DNA from 3 places in the Pseudomonas sp. 18175 genome. Region 3 is predicted to be linked to each of the others. Evidence: predicted binding sites of a transcription regulator. Region 3 holds the regulator's gene; each other region holds the start of a gene.

Region 1 (10,014 bases), on a different contig from region 3:
GATCAGCCGGTGAGCGTGGCCGGGGTACAAACCCCTGGCCTGTACCTGGGCAGCGATGTGCTGAACAACGATTTCGATGAGGTCGATGAGTTCAAGGACACTTCGGGCGGCGTGGCCACCGTGTTCGTGCGCACTGGTGAGGACTTTATCCGCATCAGCACATCGCTGACCAAGCAGGATGGCAGCCGCGCCATCGGCACTGCGCTGGATCACCAGCACCCGGCCTACCAACGTTTGCTGGCCGGGCAGAGCTACGTCGGCCGTGCGGTGTTGTTCGAACGCTCCTACATGACCCAATACACACCGGTGCGCGACGCGGCCGGCAAGGTGATTGCGGTGTTGTTCGTCGGTTTCGACTACACCGACGCGCAGAACGCGCAGTTCGACAACCTCAAGCGCTTCCGCATCGGCAAGACCGGCTCGCTGGCCCTGCTGGATGAGCAAAAGCGTTGGCTGGTGCCGCCAGCGGGCGTGCAGGCGCTGGACCAAGCAGTCCCGGTGATGCTCGACCTGGCCAAGACACCGGGTGCAGGGCACTTCTGGACGGACAAGAACGAAGACTTCTACAGCGTCGCGGTGCCATTCGACGGTGGCCCTTGGTCGGTCGTGGCAAGCATGCCGAAGGCGGAAATCCGTGAGGTCACCTGGGCTGTGGGCATTCGCCTGGTGATTGGCAGCGTGCTGGCGATGTTGTTTGCGGTGGGCGCTGCGGTGTGGCTGCTGCGCAGCAAGTTGCAGCCCTTGAGCGACCTGGTGCGCCAGGCCGAAGCCTTGGGCGCGGGTGATTTGAGCGCACGCCTGAACGTGTCCAGCCATGACGAAATCGGCCAGTTGGCCCGCAGCTTCAACCAGATGGGCGAAGCGTTGTCGACCATGGTTTCCCACATTCGCAAGGCGGCCGAAGAGGTCAACAGCCGGGCTCAGGCGTTGTCCGGTTTGTCCGGCGGTGCTTATGAAGGCATGGAGCAACAGTCCGGTGAAATCACCAGCATGGCTGGGGCGGTGGAGGAGTTCAGCGCCACGTCGTTGAATATCGCCGACAACATGGGCAATACCGAACGCCTGGCCCAGGAAAACGCCCAGCAAACCCGTATCGGCCGCACGTCGATGCAAGAGGCGTCGTCGTCCCTGGAACACATCGCCACTGCGCTCAACAGCACGGCCACGGTGATCAACACTCTTGGGCAGCGTTCCCAGGAGATTGGTGGGATTGTGGGTGTGATTACCTCCATTGCCGATCAGACCAACCTGCTGGCGCTCAATGCCGCCATCGAAGCTGCCCGCGCCGGTGAACAAGGCCGTGGGTTTGCCGTGGTCGCTGACGAGGTGCGTAACCTGGCATCGCGCACCCGAGAGGCCACCGACGAGATCTCTGGGATGATCCAGAGCATCCAGCAGGAAACCGGCAACGCCATCACCACCATGGAGCGCGGCAATGTGCTGATGCAGGAAGGCCTGTCGCGCAATGCCGACGTGGCTTCTGCCTTGGCGCGTATCGATGAGCAAAGCCGTTCGGCGGGGCAGCAGTTCGCCGCGATTACCACGGCGACTCAGGAGCAGAGCAGTACGGCAACGTTGCTGAGCAGTAATTTGCAGAGCATTGCGTTGGCGAACAGTGAGCAACGTGAGGTGGTGTCGAATCTGGCGATCACGGCCAAGGAGCTTGAGACCTTGGCGGCAGGCTTGCGTCATGAGGTAGATCGCTTCCGCTGACATAATGTGGGGCTTAAGTAATCGCCGCTGGCCGGTACTGCAGGGCCTCTTGCAGATGGTGGCGAGCAATTGCTTCCGTTTGCTCCAGATCTGCCAGGGTGCGCGCCACCTTGAGCAAGCGGTGCGCCGCCCGTAGCGATAGCGTCAGCCGTTCGCAGGCGGTCTCTAGCCAGCTTTCATCGACTTTCGGCAGCCTGCAATGCTCGCGTAACCCCGGCAAGTCTAGGAACGCATTGGCACAGCCCTGGCGCTGCTGCTGACGTTCACGGGCTTCAGCCACTTGCCTTGACGCGCTCGCCGTATCATCGCCGACCTGTGGTGTTGGATTCAGCGCAGTGCTTTCCCGCGCGACCGTCAGGTGCAGGTCGATCCGGTCCAACAGTGGTCCGGACAGTTTGTTGCGATAGCGCTGGATTTGTTCTGGGGTGCAGCGACAACGCCCGCTGGGCTCGCCCATGTAGCCACAAGGGCAGGGGTTCATCGCCGCCACCAGTTGAAAGCGCGCCGGGAAACTTACTCGGTCGCGAGCACGGGAGATCACGATATGTCCCGACTCCAAGGGCTCACGTAAAACCTCCAGCACCTTGCGATCAAACTCCGGTAACTCGTCCAGAAACAGCACGCCGTGATGGGCCAGGGTGATTTCCCCTGGCTGCGGCTTGGACCCGCCGCCCACCAAAGCAGGCCCTGACGCTGAATGGTGCGGCTGGCGAAATGGCCGATGGGGCCAATGGCTCAGCGGCGCCAGGCTGACCACTGATTGAATGGCCGCCACTTCCAACGCCTCCTGCTCGCTCAGCGGCGGCAAAAGGCCGGGAAGGCGGCTGGCGAGCAAGGTCTTGCCGGTGCCGGGAGGCCCGCTGAAAAGCAAATTGTGGGCGCCAGCGGCCGCAATCAACAAAGCGCGCTTGGCGGCGAGTTGGCCTTGGACTTCGCTCAAGTCCGGGTAAGGCTTGTTCAAATACAGCAGGCCATCGGATTTGTAGGGTTCGATGGGTTGGTGCCCATTCAGGTGCGCCACCACCTGCAGCAAGTGATCTACCGCAATCACTTTCAAACCCGACGCCAGGCACGCTTCTTCGGCATTGGCCCTGGGCACTATCACCGTGCGCCCGGCCTTGCGCGCCGCCAAGGCCGCCGGCAACACGCCTTTGATCGCACGCACCTCCCCGGATAACGCCAGTTCGCCCAGGCATTCCACGTCATCGAGCATCAGCGCTGGCACCTGCACACTGGCCGCCAAAATCCCCAGCGCAATCGCCAAGTCAAAGCGCCCGCCGTCCTTGGGCAGGTCGGCGGGCGCCAGGTTAAGGGTGATGCGGCGGGCGGGGTATTGCAGCGCGGAGTTGAGGATGGCGCTGCGTACGCGGTCCTTGCTTTCCTTGACGGCGGTCTCCGGCAAACCCACCAGGGTCAGGGACGGTAGACCATTGGCCATGTGCACTTCGACGGTGACGGCAGGGGCTTCGACGCCGACCTGGGCGCGGCTGTGGACGATGGCGAGGGACATGGAGGTTCCTTGAAAAGGGGGTTTTTCAAGGGTAGGCGAGGCGGGGAAAAGCGCGGCGTGGAGGTTTTACAGAACGTATCCAGAGCGCGACGCAGAGCTGATGTGGGAGCGGGCTTGCTCGCGAATGCGGTGGGTCAGTCACCGGATGTATTGACTGACCCACCGCATTCGCGAGCAAGCCCGCTCCCACAATGGACTGCGTTTATTCAGCAGAGGGGGGCGTGAGTCGTGCTTCCAGCTCGGCCACTTTCGCTTCCAGGCTCTCCAACCGCGCACGCGTGCGCGCCAACACCACCATCTGGCTATCAAACTCTTCCCGGCTCACCAGGTCGAGCTTGCTGAAGCCGCTTTGCAACAATGCCTTGAACTGGCTTTCGATTTCATTGCGGGGCAGCGGGGTGTCGCCGCTGAACAGGCGAGAGGCGTGGCCGCTCAGGGCGTCGAGGAGGTCTTTGGGCGCGAGCATGGGAAATATTCCGGAAAACTGTTGGCCGGCAGTGTATCACGCAGCGTCTATAGTCTTTTTCACGGCCTTGGGCGCACGCTTTTCGCGCAATGGCCCAGGCGGGTGCGCACTGTTTTTGTGCGCATTGCCATCGCGAAAAAGCCCCGTAGCTGGGCAAAAGTGGGCAAAGGACTGATTTCAGTGATTTTTACGGAGCTGGCAAGGTTTCTGCTTAGACGATCATGACCCATGCACTGATGCAGTCGCTGTGACGAATGCAGTGCGCCGACGGATCAGGGGTACAGGTTTCGTCACCAGTGGTTCGCTGGCGTCGCAACGGCACTGCCTTTGCGACGACGCGTTACAAAGCCAGGCACTGCGCTTAGACTTGAGACGGGTTTGTTTTCCTGGGGCAAGTCCACCAATTCGGGAGAGAGTTTTCATGAAGCTAGTCACTGCCATCATCAAGCCGTTCAAGTTGGACGATGTACGCGAGTCGTTGTCCGAGATCGGCGTGCAGGGCATTACCGTTACTGAGGTCAAAGGCTTCGGTCGGCAGAAGGGTCACACCGAGCTGTATCGCGGCGCGGAATACGTAGTCGATTTCCTGCCGAAGGTGAAGATTGATGTCGCCATTGACGACAAGGATCTTGATCGGGTTATCGAGGCGATAACCAAGGCCGCCAACACCGGCAAGATCGGTGACGGCAAGATCTTTGTGGTCAATCTGGAACAGGCGATTCGCATCCGTACCGGCGAAACCGATACCGACGCAATCTAAGCCGCCAAACCCCAACGCCCCAGGAGAAAACAATATGACTCTGCGTAAATTCGCAGGGCTCGGAGCCCTGTTGTCCATCGTAATGCCAAGCCTGGCCATGGCGGCAGACGAAGTGGCTGCTCCAGTCCTCAACTCCGGCGACACCGCCTGGATGCTGACCGCCACCGCTTTGGTGCTGTTCATGACCATCCCAGGTCTGGCGCTGTTCTACGGCGGTATGGTCCGCTCCAAAAATATTCTGTCGGTGATGATGCAGTGCTTTGCCATCACTGGCCTGATCAGCATCCTGTGGGTGGTCTACGGCTACAGCATCGCGTTCGATACCACCGGTATGGAACAGGGTGTGGTCAACTTCAATTCCTTCTTCGGCGGCATGGGCAAGGCGTTCCTGGCGGGCGTAACCCCGGCCAGCATCACTGGGCCTGCGGCGTTGTTCCCTGAGGCGGTGTTCATCACCTTCCAGATGACCTTCGCGATCATCACCCCGGCGCTGATCGTCGGTGCTTTCGCTGAGCGTATGAAGTTCTCCGCGATGCTGATCTTCATGGCTATCTGGTTCACCCTGGTTTACGCGCCGATCGCGCACATGGTCTGGAGCGGCAACGGTGGCCTGATGTGGGACTGGGGCGTGCTGGACTTCGCCGGCGGCACCGTGGTGCACATCAACGCCGGTGTGGCTGGCCTGGTAGCGTGCATCGTGCTCGGCAAGCGTAAAGGCTTCCCGACCACCCCAATGGCACCGCACAACCTTGGTTACACCCTGATCGGTGCGGCCATGCTGTGGATCGGCTGGTTCGGCTTCAACGCCGGTTCCGCTGCTGCGGCCAACGGCACTGCCGGCATGGCGATGCTGGTCACCCAGATCGCTACCGCTGCTGCGGCGCTGGGCTGGATGTTCGCCGAGTGGATCACCCACGGTAAGCCAAGCGCCCTGGGCATTGCCTCCGGTGTGGTGGCTGGCCTTGTGGCAATCACCCCAGCCGCTGGCACCGTGGGCCCGATGGGCGCCCTGGTCATCGGCCTGGTCGCCGGTGTGATCTGCTTCTTCTGCGCCACCAGCCTCAAGCGCAAGCTGGGCTACGACGACTCCCTGGACGCATTCGGCGTGCACGGTATCGGCGGTATCGTCGGTGCGATCCTCACCGGTGTGTTCGCGGCACCTGCTCTGGGGGGCTTCGGCACCGTGACTGACGTGGCTGCACAGGTCTGGATCCAGTGCAAAGGCGTTGGCTTCACCGTGATCTACACGGCGGTGGTGACCTACATCATCCTCAAGGTACTCGACATGGTCATGGGCCTGCGGGTAACCGAAGAGGAAGAGGCTGTCGGCCTCGACCTGGCGCAACACAACGAACGCGGCTACAACTTGTAAGTACGCATAAAAAAATTGCCCGGCTTGCCGGGCATTTTTTTGTCTGGTGTTTGTCAGTCCCAGAAAGCTGTAACGGTTTTTCCCAGGAGATTGTGCTGGGATGCGCGGGGTACTTTTCACCCTGCGAATGTCTTACAGGCATGTAGGCGTATTCGACACTTTGTTTTTTCCCTGAGCGCGCTAGAATGCGCGCCGATGGGCGTAGAACTGTATTTATCCAGGCGAGCACCGTGATCATGGCGGTGCTCGCAAAGTCCTCTCCACCTTGCACGGTGATGGGGCATAAGCCACTGGTTATCCAGTGGATGTTGATTTTTTTCCAGCAGCCTTCGACAGTTGGCGAAGCTGGGCTATAACTAATCTGCTTTTCGCAAGTCATGAGGTAGAACATGAGCGACGATGATCTGGAAAACGACGAACTCGAAGTAGGTGACGAAGACGACACCGAAGAAGGTCTTGAAGCGGCGGCGGAAGACGTTGCTGACGACGATGGTGGCGATGATGCACCTGCGCCGACGGCCAAAGGCAAAGCCAAGGCTGCGGTGTCGGTAGACGAACTGCCAAGCGTTGAAGCCAAGAACAAAGAGCGTGATGCCCTGGCCCGAGCGATGGAAGAATTCCTCGCTAAAGGCGGCAAAGTGCAGGAAGTCGAGGCCAACGTGGTGGCAGATCCACCGAAGAAGCCGGATAACAAGTACGGCAGCCGACCTATCTGAGGTCAGCCATCTGCTTGTAAGAAAAAGCCCGCCGTCGCTGCGGGTTTTTTCATGCCTGGAATAAAACTTAAGGTGTTGCACGGTTCCATGTGGGCGCGGTGTTAATTCCAGCTTTTGAGCAGTGCAGGGAGTTCAGTCAGGCTACGAACCTGCGCATCCGGCCGCTTATCCCCTTCCCACACCTTGCCCATCGGGTTAAACCACACCGCCCGCAACCCCGCCTGCTGCGCACCGGCAATGTCATCGCCTGGATGATCACCCACATGCACCGCCGCACTCGCACCCACCCCACCGCGCTGCAACGCCTCCTGGAACAGTCGTGAATCCGGTTTGGCGATGCCAATATCCTCGGCACGCAAGGCAAAGTGGAAGTAGTGCGCCAAGCCAACGCGCTGCACATCGGCATTGCCGTTGGTGATTACGCCCAGCAAAAAGTGCTGGCGCAGCGCTTGAAGCATCGGCTCGGCTTCGGGAAATGGAGTGAGCTGGTGCCGCGCATGAATGAAGGCTTCAAAGCACACATCCGCCATCTCCGTGGCTTCGGGCTGTGGATAACCGGCCTCTTCAAAGGCGTGGATCAGCACCCGGTGGCGCAAGAGGCTGATGCGATGCTTGAGTTCGGGATGATGCTCCAGCACTTTTTGGCGCAGGCTGGCGAAATGCTCCAACGGCAAGTCGCCGACTTTGGCGGCGTTAACCGTCAGCCATTCACGCATCGACGCTTCGGCGCTGATGATGACGGGTACGTTGTCCCAGAGGGTGTCGTCCAGGTCGAAGGTGATCAGCTTGATACTCATGAGTCGCCGCCCTTGATGCGTTTGGCCCGTGGATGGGCGCTGTCGTACACCGTTGCCAGGTGTTGGAAGTCCAGATGGGTGTAGATCTGGGTGGTCTTGATATCCGAGTGGCCGAGCAGCTCTTGCACGGCGCGCAAGTCCTGGGAGGACTCCAGCATATGGCTGGCAAAGGAGTGCCGCAGCATATGCGGGTGCAGGTTTTGCCCCAGTTCGCGCTCGCCGGCTGCCTTGACCCGTACCTGTATCGCCCGTGGCCCGAGGCGCCGGCCTTGCTGGCTGACAAACACCGCATCGTCCACCGGGTTGGTCAAAAGACGCAGTGGCAACCACAGCTGCAAGGCTTCGCGGGCTTTGCGGCCCACCGGCAGTACGCGGGTCTTGCTGCCTTTGCCGAGCACTTGCACCAGGCCGTCCGCCAGGTCCAACTGGTCCAGATTCAAGCCGGTCAGCTCAGACAGGCGCAGGCCCGAGGAATAGAACAGCTCAAGAATCGCCTGGTCGCGATGGGCTAGGAAATCGTCCTCGACCGCGCCATCCAGCAGTTGCAGGGCGCGGTCGGTGTCCAGGGTCTTGGGCAGGCGCCGCTCGCCCTTGGGCGGGGACAGGCCATTGGCCGGGTCGTGGTCGCACAGGCCTTCACGGTTCAGGTAGTGATAGAGGCCGCGCACCGCTGACAGCAGGCGTGACAGGCTGCGTGAGGACTGGCCCGCCTGGTGCAGGCGTGCGACCAGGCTGCGCAGGCTTTGGATATCCAGGGCCTTCCAGCTGTTGATCTGTTGTTTTGCGCAATACGCCAGGACCTTGTTCAGGTCCCGCCGGTAGGCTTCCAGCGTATGGGGCGACACTTGGCGCTCGTTGCGCAGGTGAGCGCAATAAGCGTCCAGTTGCCGTTCCATGGCTAGCGCACCGCGCGCAGGGCGGTGGTGAAGCGTGGCAGCACGCGGCCCAGTACTTCGGCGATGTAGGTCAGGAACAGCGTACCGACCGAACTTTTATAATGCGCAGGGTCGCGACTGGCGATGGCCAGCACGCCATGCAGGCCTTGGTGGCTGAGGGCGACCACGGCGGTGGAGCCGATCTGCTTGCGTTGTTCTGCGCCAAACAGGAAGTCCAGTTCATGCTCGCGCAGGGTGCCGCTGATGGTCTTGCCTTCGGATAGCAGGCCGCCAATGGCTGTCTGCGCTTCGCTGCCGCTGACCCAGCGTCCTACCGGCATCGGGTTGTCGCTGAACAGGATCAGGCTCACAAACGGCACCTGGAAATCCTGGCGCAGGCTGTCTTCCACGGCGATCACCGTTTCTTCCAGGCTGTTGGCATCCATCAGGGCCAGGATCAGGCGCCGGGTCTTGTCGAACAGGCGGTCGTTGTCACGAGCCACGTCCATCAAGTGCGAGAGCTTGTGGCGCATTTCGATATTGCGCTCGCGCAGGATTTTCATCTGTCGCTCCACCAGCGACACGGTATCGCCGCGCTGGTGGGGGATGCGCAGGGCCGGCAGCAGTTCTTCGTGTTCGACGAAGAAGTCCGGATTAGCCTCAAGGTACGCCGCGACGGCAGCGGCCTCCAGACTGTCGCTTGGGGATGCTTGTGCGGGTACTTGAGGCTTATCGGTCATTAGCTGGGCTCACTCATAGACGGACCTGTCCTTCGTATACACGCGAGGCCGGCCCGGTCATCAGCACCGGGTGGCCAGGGCCTGCCCATTCGATGGACAGGCGTCCACCAGGCAGGTCGATCAACAGCGGCGAATCCATCCACCCCTGGCTGATCGCGGCCACGGCAGCGGCGCAAGCACCGGTGCCGCAAGCCTGGGTCTCGCCGGCGCCGCGTTCCCATACGCGCAATTGCGCGCGAGAACGGTCGATCACCTGCAGGAAACCCACGTTGACCCGTGCCGGAAAGCGCGGGTGGTGTTCGATCTTCGGCCCCAGTTCATGTACGGGCGCGTTGTTGATATCGGTTACCCGAAGCACCGCATGGGGGTTGCCCATGGACACGGCTGCGAGGTCGACGACCTGGCCATCAACGTCAACTGCGTAGCTGGTCGCCTGCTCGGTGGCCTGAAACGGAATGTCCGCCGGCACCAGGCGAGGCGCGCCCATGTTGACGCTGATCTGGCCGTCATTGCGGATGTCCAGCTCGATCACGCCGCTCTTGGTCTCGACACGAATCTGCCGCTTGGCGGTCAGGCGCTTGTCCAGCACAAAGCGCGCAAAGCAGCGTGCACCGTTGCCGCACTGTTCCACTTCGGAGCCGTCGGAGTTGAAGATCCGATAACGGAAATCCACTTCCGGGTTGCTCGGCGCTTCAACAATCAGCAACTGGTCGAAACCAATACCGGTGTGCCGGTCGCCCCATTGTTTGGCGTGCTTGGGCAGGATGTGCGCGTGCTGGCTGACCAGGTCGAGGACCATGAAATCATTGCCCAGCCCGTGCATCTTGGTAAAACGCAGCAGCATGGCTTACTCCGGCAGCAGGCTTTCGCCAGCATACAACTCGGCTACCGTCTCGCGGCGACGCACTTCAAACGCTTGATCACCGTCCACCAGCACCTCGGCGGTACGGCCGCGGGTGTTGTAGTTGGAGCTCATGACAAACCCGTAGGCACCGGCCGAATGCACGGCCAGCAGGTCGCCTTCTTCCAGGGCCAACTGGCGATCCTTGGCCAGGAAGTCGCCGG
Region 2 (10,014 bases), on a different contig from region 3:
AAAAATCTGTGCCTGATACACCGCATTCGCGAGCAAGCCCGCTCCCACATTGGATCTTCGGTGGATGTTAGAGCGGTGTCAGGCGTCGTCGCCCTCGTCGTCATCCCCACCATCGACCTTCATGCCCAGTTCCTTGATCTTGCGAGTCAAGGTGTTACGCCCCCAACCCAGCAGCACTGCCGCATCGCGACGGCGACCGGCGGTGTGCTTCAGGGCAGTCTCGATCATGATCCGCTCAAACGCCGGCACGGCGCTGTCCAGCAGGTTGGACTGGCCGCGTGCCAGGGCCTGGTCGGCCCATTGGCGCAGTGCCTGCTCCCAGTTGGTCACCGGTGCCGAGTCTTGCGGCAGGCTCAACAGCTCGGGCGGCAAGTCGCTGATGTGCACTTCCCGACCGGACGCCATTACGGTGATCCAGCGGCAGGTGTTTTCCAACTGGCGCACGTTGCCGGGCCACGGCAGGTTTTTCAGGTATTCCTCGGTCTCGCTTTTCAGCAGCTTGGGCTCGACGGCCAGCTCTTGGGCGGCGCGGCTGAGGAAGTGTCGGGCCAGCGTCGGGATGTCTTCACGACGGTCCGACATACGCGGGATGTGGATGCGGATCACGTTGAGGCGGTGGAACAAGTCTTCGCGGAACTTGCCCGCGTGCACCAGAGTTTCCAGGTTCTGGTGGGTCGCCGCGATGATGCGCACGTCGACCTTGACCGGCGTGTGGCCGCCCACGCGATAGAACTCGCCGTCTGCCAGCACCCGCAACAGGCGAGTCTGGGTGTCGGCCGGCATATCGCCGATTTCATCGAGGAACAAGGTGCCGCCGTCGGCCTGTTCAAAACGCCCGCGCCGCAGGTTGGCGGCGCCGGTGAATGCGCCTTTCTCATGGCCGAACAGTTCGGATTCCATCAGGTCTTTCGGAATCGCCGCCATGTTCAGCGCGATAAACGGCGAGGCCGCCCGTGGGCTGTGACGGTGCAGCGCATGCGCTACCAACTCTTTACCCGTGCCCGACTCGCCGTTGATCAGCACGGTGATGTTGGAGTGGCTCAAGCGCCCGATGGCGCGAAACACTTCCTGCATCGCTGGCGCTTCGCCGATGATTTCCGGGGTGCGGGTCAGGGCCGGTGGGGCTTCCTGGCTTTGTTGTTCCTGGGCGTGCTGGTTGGCACGTTTGACCAGCGCTACCGCCTCGTCCACATCGAACGGCTTGGGCAGGTATTCAAACGCACCACCTTGGTAGGACGCGACAGCGCTGTCCAGGTCCGAGTGCGCAGTCATGATGATCACCGGCAGGCGCGGGTGCTGCTCGCGGATGCGTGCCAACAGGTCCAGGCCACTGGCGCCGGGCATGCGGATGTCGGAGATGATCACGTCCGGCTGCTGGCGAGCCAGGCGGCTCATCACGCCGTCGGCGCTGTCGAAGCTCTGGGTGGTCATGCCTTCCTGTTGCAAGGCTTTCTCGAGGACCCAGCGGATAGAACGGTCGTCATCGACGATCCAGACAGTTTCACTACGGCTCATGTCGATGGGGCTCCTTGTTCCAGAGGCAGAAAGATCGAGAACGTGGTGTGGCCAGGATGGCTCTCACATTCGATCAGTCCCTGGTGCTGGCTGATGATGTTCTGGGTAATGGCCAGGCCCAGCCCGGTACCGTCCGGGCGGCCGCTGACCATGGGAAAGAAAATGGTTTCCTGGAGTTCCGCAGGAATGCCGGGGCCGTTGTCGATGATCTCGACCTTGGTCACCAGGCGATGGCGCACGTGGCCGATGGTGAACTGGCGCAGGGCACGGGTGCGCAGGCTGATGCGGCCTAGGCGCAGCTCGTTTTGGCTGCTGATGGCCTGCATGGCGTTGCGCACAATATTGAGCACCGCCTGGATCATCTGCTCGCGGTCGATTAATACGTCGGGAATGCTTGGGTCATAGTCGCGCACCAAGGTGATGCAGCCTTGGCTTTCGGCCTCGACCAGCTGGCAGACGCGCTCCAGCACCTCATGCACGTTGGTCATCGCCAGCGATGGCAGCTTGTTGGAGCCGAGCATACGGTCCACCAGGTTACGCAGGCGATCGGCCTCTTCGATGATGACGTTGGTGTAGTCCTTGAGGTTCTCGTCGGGTAGCTCGCGGGCCAGCAGTTGCGCCGCGCCACGGATACCGCCCAGGGGGTTCTTGATCTCGTGGGCCAGGCCGCGCACCAACATCTTGCTGGTCTCCTGCTTGGACAACTGCGCTTCTTCTTTGGTGATGCGCAGCAGGCGGTCGCGGGGGTGCACTTCAAGCAGCAGCAGGGTGGCGCCGTTGCTCAGGATCGGGGTCACAGCGTAATCGACGGTCAGCGTCTGGCCGGTGAGGGCGGTGAGCATCGCTTCGCGCTTGGTGAATGGATGTGCTTGCTCCACTGCCTGGCGCAACGAGCTCAGGGCTTCGGCCGACTCGGTGAACAATTCGCTGATGAACTGCCCATGGCTGCGCTGGCCGCTGATGGCCAGGAGCATCTCCGCCGCCGGGTTCATGTACTCAAGACGCAAATCGTCATTGAGCAGGATGGTCGCGGTGGTCAGGTTGTCGAGTAACAAACGGTGCAGTGCATCGCTGATGGTCATCAGGACCTCTTTTGGAGCAAGGCGCGGGCTTCGGGCACACGCTGATACAAGGAAAATGCAAAAACCAAACCAAGGCTCCGAAAAGAAGCGCGAAAGCCCTGAAATGGGGGTTTAAGGCGCAAAACTGTGGCGTTCTGCCAGCTTGCTCGGGAAGTTTCGAACCAAAATGGGTTGGCTAGGTGGGAAGGGTGCAGGCCGTCGCACCAATATAGTGCGTTTCTTCGAGCTTTGTTCAGGAAGTGTTGAGGTTGATCTTTTTTGGCGCTGGCTTGTGAGCGATCAACCTCTTGTGGGTGGGGGTAGGTCAGTGCGGGTGGGACAGCGCCATGCCCGGCTCGCCTGCATAGAACACCAGCAGCTCAACCGGAGCGTCGCCCGTCGTGCCTCGGTGCACCGTACCTACCATCTCGGCAAGGGTTTGTCCCTGTTTCAGCGTGCGCTTGAGTCCGCCTTCGCGGGTTTCAACAGTCAGCTCTCCCGAGACGATGTACGCGGCATTCGGCATCGGATGGCTATGCCAAGGCAGCTGCGTGTTCGCTGGAATCTTGAGCTTGAGCAGCGTGAGCTCCGGTGCGCCTGCGGGGTACGCGTTGTAAGGCGTACCGTCCCATGATTCGCGGCTTTGGAGCAGGATTTCCCGTTCGATTTGTGGAGTGTTTTTCATTTGGCTGCTGCAACCGAGTGCAGACAGGCAGGCCGCTGTTGCAATCAAGTATTTGAGGGTGTTCATGGTTCCGTCCACTTAGGTGAGTGGCCTGCAAGGCTATGTGTACCGAAGTGGGTGGGGATGTCGGGCGGTGCCTAAAAAGAAGTAGGAAGCACGCTTAAAAGCTGGGCAAAAAAAAGACCTCCCGAAGGAGGTCTTTTTCATCACGCCACGTTAAACAGCGCTACCGGATCAGCAGCTGTAGTACAGCTCGTATTCCAGTGGGTGTACGAAGGTACGAACCTTGATTTCTTCTTCGCTTTTCAGGCCGATGTAAGCGTCGATGAAGTCGTCGCTGAACACGCCGCCTTTGGTCAGGAACGCACGGCCCTTGTCCAGTTCTTCCAGGGCTTCTTTCAGGCTGCCGCAGACTTGTGGGATCTCTTTGGCCTCTTCAGGCGGCAGGTCGTACAAGTTTTTGTCGGCGGCATCGCCTGGGTGGATCTTGTTCTGGATACCGTCCAGGCCAGCCATTACCAAGGCAGCGAAGGCCAGGTACGGGTTGGCTGCTGGATCCGGGAAGCGAGCTTCGATACGGCGAGCGCGCGGGCTGGACACGTAAGGAATACGGATCGAGGCGGAACGGTTGCGAGCCGAGTAGGCCAGCATTACCGGAGCTTCGAAACCTGGGACCAGACGCTTGTAGGAGTTGGTCGACGGGTTGGTGAAGCCGTTCAGGGCCTTACCGTGCTTGATGATACCGCCGATGAAGTACAGGGCAGTGTCGGACAGGCCGGCATAACCTTCGCCAGCGAAGGTGTTCTTGCCATCTTTAGCGATGGACAGGTGAACGTGCATACCCGAACCGTTATCGCCGTACAGAGGCTTAGGCATGAAGGTAGCGGTACGGCCGTAGGCAACGGCAGTGTTGTGTACGCAGTACTTCAGGGTTTGAACTTCGTCAGCCTTGGCAACCAAGGTGTTGAATTTCACACCGATTTCGTTCTGACCGGCAGTGGCCACTTCGTGGTGGTGCACTTCGATGACCAGGCCCATGTCTTCCATGGCGTTGCACATGGAGGTACGGATTTCGTGGTCGTGGTCGAACGGCGGAACTGGGAAGTAACCACCTTTGATGCCTGGACGGTGGCCATGGTTGCCGCCTTCCACGTCCTGGTCGGACATCCACGAACCTTGTTCGGAGTAGATCTTGAACATGGAACCGGAGATATCGGACTTGAACTTCACTTGGTCAAAGATGAAGAACTCAGGCTCTGGACCTACGAATACGGTGTCACCGATACCGGTGGACTTGAGGTATTCCTCGGCACGCTTGGCGATCGCACGTGGGTCGCGGTCGTAGCCTTGCATGGTCGAAGGCTCGATCACGTCGCAAACCAGGATCAGGGTTGGCTCTTCGGTGAACGGGTCCAGTACGGCAGTGCTGTCGTCCGGCATCAGGATCATGTCGGAGGCTTCAATGCCTTTCCAGCCAGCGATGGAGGAGCCGTCGAACATTTTGCCTTCTTCGAAGAAAGCATCATCCAGCGCGTCGCGAGCCGGCATGGTCACGTGGTGCTGAGTGCCTTTGGTGTCCGTGAAGCGCAGATCAATCCATTTAACGTCATGATCTTTGATGAGTTGAACCGACTTCGACATAGTGTCCTCCGGGTGGCTTCGGGCTGGGGTAGTGGAGTTAGCCCTTAGAATGTGGGTGATGCCGGCGCGGATACTCCGCCATGGCAACCTGCCTCACAAGAGAGCAAATTGCATGCCAGTGCGCCAACATGGGTTTTTTGGTCCAAAAACGCCCCTATAAAGGTGCAATGCGACAAAAGCCCGAAAATAGCGCACCGCAATGTGGCGATGTCGTGCGCAAATGCACCGGTTTAGTGCGATGGCGGTCAGATGCATATTAACTGGTTAAACCTTGAGCGATTTCCGCTATAATCCGCGCCCCCCTTTTTCAGCAGGCCCGGCGCGCGCTGTTTCCATGAAATTAATCGTTAAAGTCTTCCCCGAGATCACCATCAAGAGCCGACCGGTACGGACGCGTTTCATCCGTCAATTGGCCAAGAACATCCGTGCCGTGCTCCGAGACCTGGACCCGGCTGTGGTGGTGAACGGCGTGTGGGACAACCTCGAGCTGGAAACCCGCATTACCGACGCCAAAGCCTTGAAGGACATGACCGAGCGCCTGAGCTGCATGCCGGGTATCGCGCATTTCCTGCAGGTAGACGAGTACCCGCTGGGCGACTTCGACGACATCACCGAAAAGTGCAAACAGCACTACGGCAGCGAACTCGAAGGCAAGATCTTTTCGGTGCGCTGCAAGCGTGCCGGCAAGCACACGTTCAGCTCCATGGATGTAGAGAAATACGTCGGCAGCAAGCTGCGTCGCGAGTGCGGCGCCGCTGGAATTTCCCTGAAAGCGCCGCAAATTGAAGTGCGCATGGAAATTCGCGACCAACGGTTGTTTGTGATCCACAGCCAGCACAACAGCATCGGCGGCTACCCGCTGGGCGCCCTGGAACAGACCCTGGTCCTGATGTCTGGCGGTTTCGATTCCACGGTGGCGGCCTACCAGATCATGCGTCGCGGCCTGATGAGCCATTTCTGCTTCTTTAACCTGGGCGGGCGTGCACACGAATTGGGCGTGATGGAAGTTGCGCACTTTATCTGGAAGAAGTACGGCAGCTCCCAGCGCGTGCTATTTGTAAGCGTGCCGTTCGAAGAAGTGCTGGGAGAAATTCTCGGCAAAGTCGATAACAGTCATATGGGCGTAGTATTGAAGCGTATGATGTTGCGCGCTGCGTCCCGGATCGCCGATCAGTTGCAGATCGACGCCCTGGTGACCGGTGAAGCAATCTCCCAGGTGTCCAGTCAAACGCTGCCGAACCTGTCGCTGATCGATTGCGTCACCGAGAAGTTGGTACTGCGCCCGCTGATCGCCAGCCACAAGCAAGACATCATCGACCTGGCCGAAGAAATCGGCACGGCGGATTTTGCCAAGCACATGCCTGAATATTGCGGGGTCATCTCGGTGAACCCCAAGACCCACGCCAAGCGCAACCGCGTGGAGTATGAAGAACAACAGTTCGACATGGCGATTCTGGAGCGTGCGCTCGAGAACGCCAAACTGGTGCCAATCGATCGCGTGATCGACGAATTGGGCCAGGATGTGAAGATCGAAGAAGTCAGCGAAGCCCTGGCTGGCCAGATCGTCATCGACATCCGTCACCCGGATGCCGCTGAAGATGAGCCGCTGGAAATCGCTGGCATCGACGTGCAAACGCTGCCGTTCTACGCACTGAACGCGCGTTTCAAGGAACTGGATAACAGCCGTCAGTACCTGCTGTATTGCGACAAAGGCGTGATGAGTCGCCTGCATGCCCACCATTTGCTCAGTGAGGGGCATGCCAATGTGCGCGTTTATCGACCGAGCTAAGAGCCCGGGGCTGTTTGCCTGTGGCCTGCGTCACCGGCCCCCCGACTCTGCCGTCAAGCTGTAACGGCAAGGCCTGACTCTACTGTTAATCGCTGCCACGACCTGTCAGCACACCGAATCCTCTGATCGAGATACACAAGTGATCGAAAATCTACGTAACATCGCCATCATTGCTCACGTTGACCACGGTAAAACCACCCTGGTAGACAAACTCCTGCGTCAATCCGGCACCCTGGAGCGCAACGAGCTCAACGACGAGCGCGTGATGGACTCCAACGACCAGGAAAAAGAGCGCGGTATTACCATCCTGGCAAAAAACACCGCTATCAACTGGAACGGCTACCACATCAACATCGTGGACACCCCGGGCCACGCCGACTTCGGCGGCGAAGTAGAACGCGTAATGTCGATGGTTGACTCCGTTCTGCTGCTGGTTGATGCCCAAGACGGCCCTATGCCGCAAACCCGTTTCGTGACCAAGAAGGCTTTCGAAGCCGGCCTGCGTCCGATCGTGTGCATCAACAAGGTTGACCGTCCAGGCGCGCGTCCGGACTGGGTTCTGGACCAGATCTTCGACCTGTTCGACAACCTGGGTGCCACCGAAGAACAGCTGGACTTCAAAGTCGTCTACGCCTCGGCCCTGAACGGTATTGCTGGTCTTGACCACACCGACATGGCTGAAGACATGACCCCGCTGTACCAGTCGATCGTCGACAACGTACCAGCACCGGCTGTTGACCGTGACGGCGCGTTCCAGATGCAAATCTCCGCACTGGACTACAACAGCTTCCTGGGTGTTATCGGCGTTGGCCGTATCGCTCGTGGTCGCGTCAAGCCGAACACCCCGGTTGTCGCTATCGGCGCCGACGGCAAGAAGCGTAACGGTCGTATCCTGAAGCTGATGGGTCACCACGGTCTGCACCGCATCGACGTTGAAGAAGCGGCTGCTGGCGACATCGTGTGCATCAGCGGTATGGACTCGCTGTTCATCTCCGACACCCTGTGCCACCCGGACACCGTCGAGGCGATGAAGCCTCTGACCGTTGACGAGCCAACCGTTTCCATGACCTTCCAGGTAAACGACTCGCCTTTCTGCGGTAAAGAAGGCAAGTTCGTGACTTCCCGTAACATCAAGGAACGTCTGGACAAAGAGCTGCTGTACAACGTTGCTCTGCGCGTTGAAGAAGGCGACTCGGCTGACAAGTTCAAGGTTTCCGGCCGTGGTGAGCTGCACCTCTCGGTACTGATCGAAACCATGCGTCGCGAAGGCTTCGAAATGGGCGTTGGTCGTCCAGAAGTGATCATCCGTCAGGTTGACGGCGTGAAGCAGGAACCGTTCGAAAACGTCACCATCGACACCCCGGAAGAATCCCAGGGCAAGGTGATGGAAGAAATGGGTCTGCGTAAAGGCGACCTGACCAACATGGTGCCGGATGGCAAAGGCCGTGTGCGTCTGGAATACAACATCCCTGCTCGTGGCCTGATTGGTTTCCGTAACCAGTTCCTGACCCTGACCAACGGTGCTGGCATCCTGACCTCGATCTTCGATCGCTACGACACCATGAAGTCCGGCGACATGTCCGGCCGTCAGAACGGTGTTCTGGTATCGGTAGAAACCGGCAAGGCACTGACCTACTCCCTGGAAACCCTCCAGGCGCGTGGCAAGCTGTTCGTTGAACACGGCCAAGAGATCTACAACGGTCAGATCGTTGGTCTGAACAGCCGTGACAACGACATGGGCGTCAACCCAACCAAAGGCAAGAAGCTCGACAACATGCGTGCTTCGGGCAAAGACGAAACCATCGCTCTGGTTCCACCCGTGAAGTTCACGCTGGAACAAGCCCTGGAATTCATCCAGGACGACGAGCTGTGCGAAGTGACGCCTAAGTCGATCCGCCTGCGTAAAAAGATCCTGGACGAAGGCGAGCGTACCCGCGCTGCCAAGAAAGCCAAGAACTGAGTTAACTCAGGCTGAATGAAAAACGCCCCCGGTCGAAAGGCCGGGGGCGTTTTTTTGTGCCTGCAAAATATGTGGTGACAGTGCCGGCCCCTTCGCGAGCAAGCCCGCTCCCACATTCGACCGAGTTCCAACTGTGGAATGCGTTCAACTGTGGGAGCGGGCTTGCTCGCGAAAGCGGTAGTCCAGGCAATAAAAAACGTGGATCAGAACTTATCGAGTGTCTTGAACTTGGTCTCGCGCACCACTTCTTTGGGCTTATACGCGCAATACCCCGGCCGCGGCCCGATCTTCGGGTGGTTACGGCAAGTATCCGGACGCTTGTCATAAATAGTGCAGAAGCGCGTCTTACGATCCAGGAACAGGCAATCGTTGTTGCTCATGCGCTGAAGGGTAAAGATCTCGGACTTGGAATTGAAACGCTCAACGATGCCTTCTTTCTGCAACCGCTTGGCGATGTTCTTCGCCGGGTCGCCCAGCTCGAATTCATCGACCAGGCCAATGCGGATCAGGTCCTTGACCTTCACTTCGACCGGCAGCGTGCAGCAGCTGGACACACAGCCACCGCACATGTGGGCAGAGTATTTCTGCCAGGTCTCTAGACGGTCGAGTTCCGCGGCGGCGATCAATTGAGGCTTCATCTGGGTTCCAAAAGGTGGGGCTGTATCCGGGCGCGCGATCATACCGGGATTGGTGATTTTTTGAACAATATTTTGCGGTTTTCGGCCAGAAGGCGCCTCGCGGCCAAAAGCAGGCACGGCCAATGCATCAAAACCCCGCAAAGGTAAATGCGTTAAAAAAGTGCCGAACCAGAGCGGTCACCGTTTGTCAGACCGTCTAGGCTCTAGCAACTCCTTCTATCTCGCCCGAGGTCGCATTTGATGTCTCAGGAACCACTTGCACGAGAAGCAGAGGTAGCCGCATTTCGCGATGCCGTCTTGACCAAACTCACCTACGCGGTGGGCAAGGACCCGGATCACGCCTTCGACCACGACTGGTTCGAAGCCATTGCCCTGGCCGCCCGCGACCAGATGGTCGATCACTGGATGGACCACACGCGGCGCATTTACCGCAAGGGCCAGAAGCGGGTGTATTACCTTTCGCTGGAATTTTTGATCGGGCGTTTGCTCTACGACAGCCTGAGCAACCTCGGCGTGTTGGAAATCGCCCGCGAAGCCCTGGCAGAGTTGGGTGTAGACCTTGAACGCATCCGCCTGCTGGAGCCCGACGCGGCGCTGGGCAACGGTGGCCTGGGCCGCCTGGCGGCGTGCTTTATGGAAAGCATGTCGACCTTGGGCATTGCCGGCCACGGTTATGGCATTCGCTATGAACACGGCTTGTTCCGCCAGGCGATTGTCGATGGCTG
Region 3 (10,014 bases):
AGTGGAGCTGATCGACTCCGTACGCGTTGCGCGCACTGACGATAAAAACCGCAACACCGTGATTACCACCACCCGCATGACCGTATTCCCGCAGAAGCAATATGCGCAGACCGAGCAAGACGTTAGAATCGACGGCGCTGGCGGTGTATCGACTGGCAAGGGAATGAAAGCGTATTTGAAAGAAAGCAGGATACACCTGCTATCGAACGTAAGAGGACAGTATGAGGCTCGTTAAAACTCTCCCTATTTTGCTCGGCCTGGGCGCAGTACTGGGAAGCGTGAGCGCCTGGGCTCTGCCGAACGATAGCCAGCAGCCAATCCACATCTCAGCTGACGATGCGCAGTTGGATGACAAGCAAGGCGTCGCGACTTATACCGGCGGCGTGATCATCACCCAAGGTTCGATGAAGATCACCGGTAACACGGTCACCCTGACCCGTACGCAGTCCGGCGATATCGACGTGGTGACCTCGGTGGGCAACCTGGCTTACTTCGAACAGAAACAGTCGCCTAACGATACCGGCCCGATGAAGGGCTACGGCAAGACCATCCAGTACCATGCCCAGCAGAACCGTATCGTGCTGATCGACCAGGCTAAAGTACTCAGCCCCGACGGCAACTCCACGGAAGGCGAGAAGATCACCTACGACACCGTGAAACAGATCGCTAACGCCGGTCGTGCCAATGGCAGCAAGGTCACCGCACCGCGCCCACGCATTGACATGGTTATCCAGCCGAAGAAGAAGGCCGAGTAATGGCAACCCTGAAAGCCCAGCATCTGGCCAAGGCCTATAAAAGCCGTCAGGTCGTGCGCGACGTCAGCCTGTCGATCGACAGCGGCCAGATCGTCGGCTTGCTCGGCCCCAATGGCGCCGGCAAGACCACTTGCTTCTATATGATCGTCGGCCTGGTCCAGGCCGACCAGGGTCGTGTATTGATCGACGACCTGGACGTGAGCCATCAGCCGATGCACGGTCGTGCTCGCGCCGGTATTGGCTATCTTCCGCAAGAAGCGTCGATCTTCCGCAAATTGTCGGTTGCCGACAACATCATGGCGATCCTCGAGACCCGCAAGGAACTCGACCGTGATGGCCGTCGCAAGGAGCTGGAAAGCCTGCTGCAGGAATTCCATATCAACCACATTCGCGACAACCTCGGCATGAGCCTGTCTGGTGGCGAACGCCGCCGCGTGGAGATCGCCCGCGCCCTGGCCACTGCGCCCAAGTTCATCCTGCTGGACGAACCGTTTGCCGGCGTCGACCCGATCTCGGTCGGCGACATCAAGCAGATCATCCATCACCTCAAGGCCAAGGGTATCGGTGTACTGATCACCGACCACAACGTGCGTGAGACCCTCGATATCTGCGAAACCGCCTATATCGTCAACGATGGCCAACTGATCGCCGAAGGCGATTCCGCCACTATCTTGGCCAATGAACTGGTCAAGGAAGTGTACCTGGGTCACGAGTTCCGCCTGTAAACACCGTGGTGTCACGGTTGTTTGCCAAGGTGCGCGGGAATCAATAGAAACCTCCGGATTTTTATTGTTACCGCGCTCTAGGCAAAGCCCCCGACATCAGGCATATAATTTGCTTATGTTTGGCGCTCACGCGCCCTGTCGTGGATGGCGCATTGCGCCGGCGAATAAGGTGTTAAGCCCCTGCCATGAAACCATCGCTAGTCCTGAGAATGGGCCAGCAGCTGACGATGACACCGCAGCTGCAACAGGCCATCCGCCTGCTCCAATTGTCGACCCTGGACCTGCAACAGGAAATCCAGGAGGCCCTGGAGTCCAATCCGATGCTCGAACGCCAGGAAGAAGGCGACGACTTCGATAATGCGGACCCGCTTGCCGACAACATCGAGCAAAAACCCAATTCCGACGTGCAGGAACCCTCCTATCAGGAAACCGCCCCGACGGTGGACAACCTTGAGGAAGGCGAATGGAACGAACGTATTCCCAACGAACTTCCCGTCGATACCGCCTGGGAAGACGTCTACCAGACCAGCGCCAGCAGCCTGCCCAGCAATGACGATGACGAGTGGGACTTCACCACCCGCACCTCTGCCGGCGAGAGCCTGCAAAGCCATCTGCTGTGGCAACTGAACCTGGCACCGATGTCGGACACCGATCGCTTGATCGCCGTGACCTTGATCGACTGCATCAACAACCAGGGCTACCTGGACGAGACGCTCGAAGAAATCCTCGAAGCCTTCGACCCGGAACTGGACATCGAACTGGACGAAATCGAAGCCGTCCTGCACCGCATCCAGCAGTTCGAGCCCGCCGGCATCGGAGCCCGCAGCCTCAGCGAGTGCCTGCTGCTGCAATTGCGCCAACTGCCCGCCAAGACACCTTGGCTCGCCGAGGCCCAGCGCCTGGTCACCGACTACATCGACCTGCTGGGCAGCCGCGACTACAGCCAACTGATGCGCCGCATGAAGCTCAAGGAAGACGACCTGCGCCAGGTCATCGAGCTGGTGCAGAGCCTCAACCCGCGCCCAGGCTCCCAGATCGAGTCCAGCGAAGCCGAATACGTGGTGCCTGACGTGATCGTGCGCAAGGACAACGAGCGTTGGCTGGTGGAGCTGAACCAGGAATCGGTACCGCGCCTGCGGGTCAACCCTCAATACGCAGGGTTTGTACGCCGCGCGGACACCAGCGCCGACAACACCTTCATGCGCAACCAGTTGCAGGAAGCCCGCTGGTTTATCAAGAGCCTGCAAAGCCGCAACGAAACCCTGATGAAAGTAGCCACCCAGATCGTCGAGCATCAGCGCGGCTTCCTGGAATACGGCGACGAAGCCATGAAACCGCTGGTTTTGCATGACATCGCCGAGGCGGTCGGTATGCACGAATCGACGATTTCCCGCGTAACCACGCAAAAGTTCATGCACACCCCACGGGGCATATATGAGCTGAAATACTTTTTCTCAAGCCATGTCAGCACCTCCGAAGGCGGCGAATGCTCGTCCACGGCGATTCGCGCGATCATCAAAAAACTGGTTGCCGCGGAAAATCAGAAAAAGCCGTTGAGTGACAGCAAGATCGCTGGTTTACTGGAGGCACAAGGCATTCAGGTCGCCCGTCGAACCGTCGCCAAGTACCGCGAATCCCTTGGGATCGCGCCTTCCAGCGAGCGCAAGCGTTTGATGTGACGGGCGGGCCACAGCGTTCCAGTGGCAGGCGCTTTTGCCTGCCGCTTTATGCACTGGCAACGAAGGAGAAGCTGTATGCAAGTCAACATCAGTGGACACCATGTAGAAGTCACCCCTCCCCTGCGCGAATACGTCGAGCAGAAGCTAAAACGGCTTGAGGGTCATTTTGACAAGATCACCAATGTGCAAGTGATCATGAAGGTCGACAAGCTTCAGCAAAAAATCGAAGCGACCCTACAGATTCCCGGTGGCGAAGTAGTCGCCAATGCCGAGCATGAAGACATGTATGCATCCATCGATGCCTTGACTGACAAGCTTGACCGCCAACTTAAAAAGCATAAGGAAAAGCAGCAGAGCCTTCTCCAGGGCACAGGCCGCTAACACTCCCCACCCATGATTCGACTTGAAACCATCCTGACCCCCGGCCGTTCTCTTGTGAACGTGCCGGGCGGCAGTAAAAAGAAAGCCCTCGAACAAATTGCCAACCTGATCGCGCGCGAAGTGCCGGATCTGGAGATGCAAGATGTGTTCGACGCGCTGATTGCCCGCGAAAAACTCGGCTCAACCGGTTTTGGCAACGGTATCGCCATCCCTCACTGCCGCCTCAAAGGTTGCGAGACGCCCGTCAGTGCGTTGCTACACCTGGAAGCCCCCATCGATTTCGATGCCATCGACGGTGCCCCTGTAGACCTGCTGTTTGTACTGCTGGTCCCGCAGGCCGCCACCGATGCGCACCTGGAACTGCTCCGGCAGATCGCCAGCATGCTCGACCGCAAGGAAGTACGCGACAAACTGCGCAGCGCCAGTAGCAATGAGGCGTTGTACCAGGTTGTCCTGGATGAACAGAACGGGCAGTAATCATGCGTTTGATCATCGTCAGCGGCCGCTCCGGCTCGGGTAAAAGCACCGCCCTCAATGTTCTTGAGGACAATGGTTTCTATTGCATCGACAACCTGCCCGCCGGCCTGTTGCCGGAATTGGCGGAACGCGCGCTGATCCACACCGAACTGGCCCAGCCCCTGGTGGCCGTTTCGATTGATGCCCGTAACCTGCCCAGCCACCTTGAGCGCTTCCCGCAATTGCTCGAGGAAGTGCGTGCCAAGCATATTCACTGTGATGTGCTGTACCTGGACGCCGACGAAGAGACCTTGCTCAAGCGCTTCTCCGAGACCCGTCGACGTCATCCCCTCAGCAGCCCCCATCGCTCCCTGGCCGAAGCCATCGAAGATGAAAGCAAGCTGCTGGGGCCGATCATTGACCTCGCCGACCTCAAGATCAACACCACCAGCCTCAACCTGTACCAGCTTCGCGACGCTATCAAGCTGCGCCTGCTGAACCAGCCGGAGCCTGGCACGGCGTTCCTGGTGGAGTCCTTTGGCTTCAAACGTGGCATGCCGGTGGACGCCGACCTGGTGTTTGATGTGCGTTGCCTGCCCAACCCCTACTGGAAGCCGGAGCTGCGTGACCAGTCCGGGCTGGATCAGCCTGTGGCGGAGTACCTGGCGGCGCAGCCGGATGTGGAGGAGATGTTCCAGGACATTTCTACCTACCTGCTCAAATGGCTACCGCGCTTTGCCGCAAGCAACCGAGCTTATGTCACCATCGCTATTGGCTGCACCGGCGGCCATCACCGCTCTGTCTACCTGACCGAACGCCTGGGCCAGGTGCTGCAACAAACCCTCAAGAACGTCCAGGTCCGCCACCGCGACCTTAGCTGAAAGGAACACCCCCGCGATGCCCGCTCTGGAAATTGAAATCATCAACAAGCTGGGCCTGCATGCCCGCGCCTCGGCCAAATTCGTTGGCGTTGCCGGGAAGTTTCCTTGCCAGATCCGGGCCGGGCGCACACCGGAGTCCATGGTCGATGGCAAGAGCATCATGGCCATGATGATGCTGGCAGCTGGCAAGGGCACCAGGATTCATTTGAAGACCGAAGGCGAGCAAGAGCAGGAGGCGATGGACGCGCTTGTAGCGCTGATCAATAACTTCTTTGATGAGGGTGAGTAAACTCACCCCTTGAGACGGGTGTAAAGTCGCAATGACTTCACCCCAGCGCGGTATCCATCACCATCATCAAACAAAACCCAATGCACAGGCCCAGGCTGGCGAGTTTCTCGTGGCCATTGCGCCGTGATTCGGGGATCACTTCGTGAGTCACCACCAGCAGCATCGCCCCCGCCGCCAAAGCCAACCCCAGGGGTAACAACACCTCGGCCAGGCTTACCAGCCAAGCGCAAAGTACCGCAAATACTGGCTCTACCAGGCCTGAGGCGGCACCGATCAAGAAGGCTTTGACCCGGGACATACCCGCCCCGGCCAATACCAACGCGATTACAAGACCTTCGGGCACGTCCTGCAAGGCAATGCCCATGGCCAGGCTATCTGCGTCGGGCATGCCGCCGCCCGCCGAAACACCCACCGCCATACCTTCCGGAATGTTGTGGGCAATGATGGCGAACACGAACAGCCAGATGCGCGGCGGAATCACCGGATTGTCCGGCGTACCCACCAGCATTTCCGGGCTGGCACCAGAGACCTTGCGATCCACCAGATACAACCCGAACGCACCCGACATGATGCCAAAGCTGATCAGGCCGCTGGCGCCCCAAGGCGACAGCCCCAGGCTCTCGGCTGCGGCAATGCCCGGCACGATCAGCGAAAACGCCGTCGCCGCCAGCATCACCCCTGCACCGAAACCCAGCAAGGTATCGCTCAGCGCCACCGGCATCCGCCGAATCACCAGCACCGGTACTGCGCCCAGCGCCGTGCCGAGCGCGCAAATCGCCCCACCTTGTAGGGCGCGCAGGATACGCGGCTCAAGGTTCAGCCAGTCCAGCCCGTGGGCCACCAGCAATGCAGTACCTGCCATTAGCAACAGCGAGCCAAACGCATAGCGAAACATTCGTCCGCTGCTGATCGCCAGTGTTTCAGTGCCCATAGTCGGCCTTAGATCTTGTTATAGGGTGAATATCAGGCCAACGCGGCCTGGTAGCGCGCGGCGACTTCCGGCCAGTTGACGACACTGTAGAAGGCATTGATGTATTCCGGCCGACGATTCTGGTACAGCAGGTAGTAGGCGTGTTCCCAGACATCCAGGCCAAGAATCGGCGTGTTGCCGCCCATCAGCGGGCTGTCCTGGTTACCGCTGCTTTCGACCACCAGGTTTTTTTGCGGGGTCACGCTCAGCCAAGCCCAACCGCTGCCGAAACGGGTCAACGCAGCCTTGGTGAAAGCTTCCTTGAAACTGTCGAAACCACCCAGTTGCTCGTCGATGGCTTTACCCAACGCACCCTCGGGCTTGCCGCCGCCTTTAGGCGACATCACCGCCCAGAACAACGAATGGTTGGCATGCCCGCCACCTTGGTTGATAACGGCGGCGCGCAGTTTTTCCGGCAGTTGTTGGACGCTGGATACCAACTTTTCCACCGGCCAGCCGGCAAACTCGGTGCCCTCGACCGCAGCATTGAGGTTGTTGATGTAGGTCTGGTGGTGCTTGGTGTAGTGGATTTCCATGGTTTGCGCATCGATGTGCGGTTCCAGGGCATCGTAGGCGTAAGGCAAGGCAGGCAAGGTGTAGGACATATCAATGTGCTCCGTAATGAGGAGTGGTCGGTTGCGGCGCGGCATCGCCCAGCAGGCGATGGGTACGTGGGTACTCGCCGTGATCGCTGATGAAGTTCAATAGTTCGACGTAGGTCTTGCTGCTCTGGCGCAGCGCCGCCTCGCGCAATTGCGGGCTAAGGCGCGGGTCCTGCATGGTCTGCAACAGGCGCTGGTGGATGGCGCAGAGGTATTCCGCGCTTTCTTCAGGCTGGTTCAGGCGCAGGTGCAGGTCCGCCAGGTTGTGATGGGAAATCACGCAAGCCGCCACCGCTTCGTCGGCATCCGCCCAGCGTTCGAACAACACTTGAGCCAGGGCCAGGGCTTGCAAATAGGCCTCGCGAGCGTCTACCAACTCGCCCGCCATAAAGCAGCGATTGGCCCGTTCGATCGTGCGTTTCCAGTGCTCCATGGTGAGCCTCCAAAGCAGGTTCGGTGATTACACGCCGCCAGCCGTGAGCTTTTCCGGGTCCAGCAGGACTTCCAGTTGGCTGCGCGGCAAGTCCGTGTGTTCAAGTGCAACGTCAATTACCGGTCGCCCTTGCTGATAGGCCTTCTTGGCGATTTCAGCGGCGTTTTGGTAGCCAATGATCGGGTTGAGCGCAGTGACCAGGATCGGGTTGCGCGACAGCGCTTCCTTGAGCTTGGCTTCGTTGACCTTGAAGCTGGCGATGGCCTTGTCTGCCAGCAAGCGACTGGAGTTGGCCAGCAACTCCAGGCTGCTGAGCAGGTTCTGGGCGATGATCGGCAGCATCACGTTCAGCTCGAAGTTGCCCGATTGGCCGGCAACGGTGATCACTGTGTCATTGCCAATGACTTGCGCCGCCACCATGGCAGTCGCTTCCGGGATCACCGGGTTGACCTTGCCAGGCATGATCGAGGAGCCCGGCTGCAGGCCTTCCAACTCGATTTCACCCAGGCCAGCCAAGGGACCGGAGTTCATCCAGCGCAGGTCGTTGGCGATTTTCATCAGCGACACGGCAACGGCTTTCAACTGGCCGGAAACCGCGACGGCGGTGTCTTGGGAGCCGATCAGCGCAAACAGGTTCTTGCCCGGCGTGAATTTCACGTCCGTCAGGCTGCTCAGTTGTTGGCTGAAACGTGCAGCGAATTCAGGATGCGCATTGATCCCGGTACCGACCGCAGTCCCGCCCTGGGCCAGGGACTGCAAGCTCGGCAGCAGGTCCTGCAGGTGACTGATGTTGGCCTTGAGTTGCTCGGCCCAACCGTTGAGGACCTGGCTCATGCGTACCGGCATGGCGTCCATCAGGTGCGTGCGGCCGGTCTTGATGAACGGGTGGACTTCTACGGCTTTGCGCTCGATCACCGACACCAGGTGCAGCAGGGCCGGCAGCGTTTGTTCGTGCAACACCAGCGCAGCGCTGACATGGATGGTGGTCGGGATGATGTCGTTGCTGCTCTGACCACAGTTCACGTGGTCATTAGGGTTGACCGCCTCGCCCAGCAATCGGCTGGCCAGGGTTGCAATCACTTCGTTGGCGTTCATGTTGGAACTGGTGCCGGAGCCGGTCTGGAAGATATCCACCGGGAAGTGCTGCATGAAGTCACCGTCCAGCAGGCCTTGGGCCGCATCGACAATGGCCTTGCCCTGCCCTTCGCTGATCTGTTTGAGGTCGACGTTGACCTTGGCCGCAGCGGCCTTGGCCAGGATCAGGGCGCGAATGAATTGCGCGGGCATGCGTTGGTGGCTGATCGGGAAGTTGTTCACCGCGCGCTGGGTTTGTGCGCCGTACAGGGCCTCGGCCGGTACTTGCAGTTCGCCCATGCTGTCGCGTTCGATACGGGTGTTACTCATCAGAAGATCCTTGCACCAGGTCAGAAACAGAGATTGAAGGGAGCAATTCGCAGGTCGCCAATCGCCACGCAAAGGACTGCCACCGTTTGAGGCGGCAGGCGCAGTGGGAGAGTTTTTCCAGGTCACGCAGGGGGCGCCAGGCTTGGTCCAGGCACATGGAGCGCCAATGCCAGGGCAGTGCGATATCGCTGGCGGTGTCGAGCAGCAGACGGAATGAGGTTTCAGCGATCGTCCACGGATGGGTCGCGGTGCAGCACGCCAAGTATCGGCCCTCATTGAGGTAATGTTCGATCAGGCGCGGCTCGTTGGGGTTGAGGCCGCACCGTATCTGGCGACTCATCCAGCGCCAGCTCTCCAGATAAGGATCCTCGTGCAGGACAGAACTCATGATCCACACTCATTCGGTAATGATATTTATTATTAAATGATATTGAGAATCAACGCAACGCCAAAAGGTTAATTCCCCTGCGACACAGCCATAAAAAAAGGCGCGCCATCTGTGAGATAGCGCGCCTTTATTGGTGAAGCGGTGGGGGATCAGCTGCCCGCGACAGTCATTCGCTCGATCAGTACCGAACCTGTGCGAATGTTGCTGCGCAGCTCCAGGTCATTACCCACTGCAACGATCTGCTTGAACATATCGCGCATGTTGCCGGCGATGGTCACTTCCTGGACGGCGAATTGGATCTCGCCATTTTCTACCCAGAAACCCGCCGCACCACGGGAGTAGTCACCGGTGACCATATTCAGGCCATGGCCCATCAATTCGGTCACCAACAGCCCGCGCCCCATGCGACGCAGCAATGCAGCCTGGTCTTCATCGCCATGGGTCACGAATAAGTTGTGCACACCACCCGAGTTGGCCGTGCTCGGCAGGCCGAGTTTACGGCCGGAGTAAGTACCCAGGACGTAGGACACCAATTCACCATTTTCGACAAACGGTTTGGCGTAGGTCGCCAGGCCATCCCCGTCGAACGCCGAACTGCCCATGGCGCGCATCAGGTGCGGGCGCTCGTCGAGGGTCAGCCACTCGGGGAACAGTTTCTGGCCAATCGCACCTTCGAGGAACGATGATTTGCGGTACAAATTACCGCCGGAAATCGCCCCCAGGAAACTACCGAACAAACCGCCAGCCAGCTCCGCCGAAAACAGTACCGGCACTTCGCAGGTCGGCACCGGGCGCGCGCCCAAACGGCTCGCGGCACGTTGCGCAGCGCGCTGGCCGATGCTGGCCGGGTCCGCGAGCAACTCGCCCTGGCGGTTTACGTCGTACCAGTAATCGCGCTGCATCTGGCCATTGGCTTCAGCGATCATCACGCAGCTCAAGCTGTGGCGCGTGGACGCATAACCGCCGATAAACCCATGGCTGTTGCCATACACACGACACCCCTGATGTGTGCTCAACGTGGTGCCATCTGCATTCTTGATGCGGGTATCGG

Evidence for each region. Region 3 encodes sigma-54, which starts transcription at its own class of promoters, with help from an activator protein. Its sites were predicted from a motif close to ANTGGCATNNANNTTGCTNT; they were not measured.
Region 1: a site for sigma-54 is predicted at 3,884-3,903, ahead of glnK (P-II family nitrogen regulator). Genes of this name have one in related genera too.
Region 2: a site for sigma-54 is predicted at 5,003-5,022, ahead of glnA (type I glutamate--ammonia ligase). Genes of this name have one in related genera too.

The regions. Positions count from the first base shown of each region.
Region 1 is NZ_JBKFTO010000001.1:235,641-245,654, forward strand. Features, by position in the region: gene ACLD1Y_RS01015 (methyl-accepting chemotaxis protein) at 1-1,713, shown strand, start outside; gene ACLD1Y_RS01020 (YifB family Mg chelatase-like AAA ATPase) at 1,727-3,223, opposite strand; gene ACLD1Y_RS01025 (accessory factor UbiK family protein) at 3,426-3,689, opposite strand; gene glnK (P-II family nitrogen regulator) at 4,111-4,449, shown strand; gene ACLD1Y_RS01035 (ammonium transporter) at 4,484-5,821, shown strand; partial or broken gene ACLD1Y_RS01040 (secondary thiamine-phosphate synthase enzyme YjbQ) at 6,033-6,107, shown strand; gene sutA (transcriptional regulator SutA) at 6,211-6,537, shown strand; gene ACLD1Y_RS01050 (HAD family hydrolase) at 6,639-7,334, opposite strand; gene xerC (tyrosine recombinase XerC) at 7,331-8,230, opposite strand; gene ACLD1Y_RS01060 (DUF484 family protein) at 8,233-8,949, opposite strand; gene dapF (diaminopimelate epimerase) at 8,963-9,793, opposite strand; gene lysA (diaminopimelate decarboxylase) at 9,797-10,014, opposite strand, start outside.
Region 2 is NZ_JBKFTO010000029.1:39,566-49,579, forward strand. Features, by position in the region: gene ntrC (nitrogen regulation protein NR(I)) at 79-1,515, opposite strand; gene glnL (nitrogen regulation protein NR(II)) at 1,512-2,597, opposite strand; gene ACLD1Y_RS27860 (cupin domain-containing protein) at 2,902-3,327, opposite strand; gene glnA (type I glutamate--ammonia ligase) at 3,496-4,902, opposite strand; gene thiI (tRNA uracil 4-sulfurtransferase ThiI) at 5,237-6,691, shown strand; gene typA (translational GTPase TypA) at 6,831-8,651, shown strand; gene ACLD1Y_RS27880 (YkgJ family cysteine cluster protein) at 8,855-9,331, opposite strand; gene ACLD1Y_RS27885 (glycogen/starch/alpha-glucan phosphorylase) at 9,530-10,014, shown strand, end outside.
Region 3 is NZ_JBKFTO010000012.1:13,586-23,599, forward strand. Features, by position in the region: gene lptC (LPS export ABC transporter periplasmic protein LptC) at 1-235, shown strand, start outside; gene lptA (lipopolysaccharide transport periplasmic protein LptA) at 222-755, shown strand; gene lptB (LPS export ABC transporter ATP-binding protein) at 755-1,480, shown strand; gene ACLD1Y_RS17360 (RNA polymerase factor sigma-54) at 1,666-3,159, shown strand; gene hpf (ribosome hibernation-promoting factor, HPF/YfiA family) at 3,235-3,540, shown strand; gene ptsN (PTS IIA-like nitrogen regulatory protein PtsN) at 3,553-4,017, shown strand; gene rapZ (RNase adapter RapZ) at 4,020-4,877, shown strand; gene ACLD1Y_RS17380 (HPr family phosphocarrier protein) at 4,894-5,166, shown strand; gene ACLD1Y_RS17385 (ZIP family metal transporter) at 5,204-6,097, opposite strand; gene ACLD1Y_RS17390 (superoxide dismutase) at 6,130-6,741, opposite strand; gene ACLD1Y_RS17395 (hypothetical protein) at 6,743-7,171, opposite strand; gene ACLD1Y_RS17400 (class II fumarate hydratase) at 7,199-8,575, opposite strand; gene ACLD1Y_RS17405 (FagA protein) at 8,568-8,963, opposite strand; gene pmbA (metalloprotease PmbA) at 9,113-10,014, opposite strand, start outside.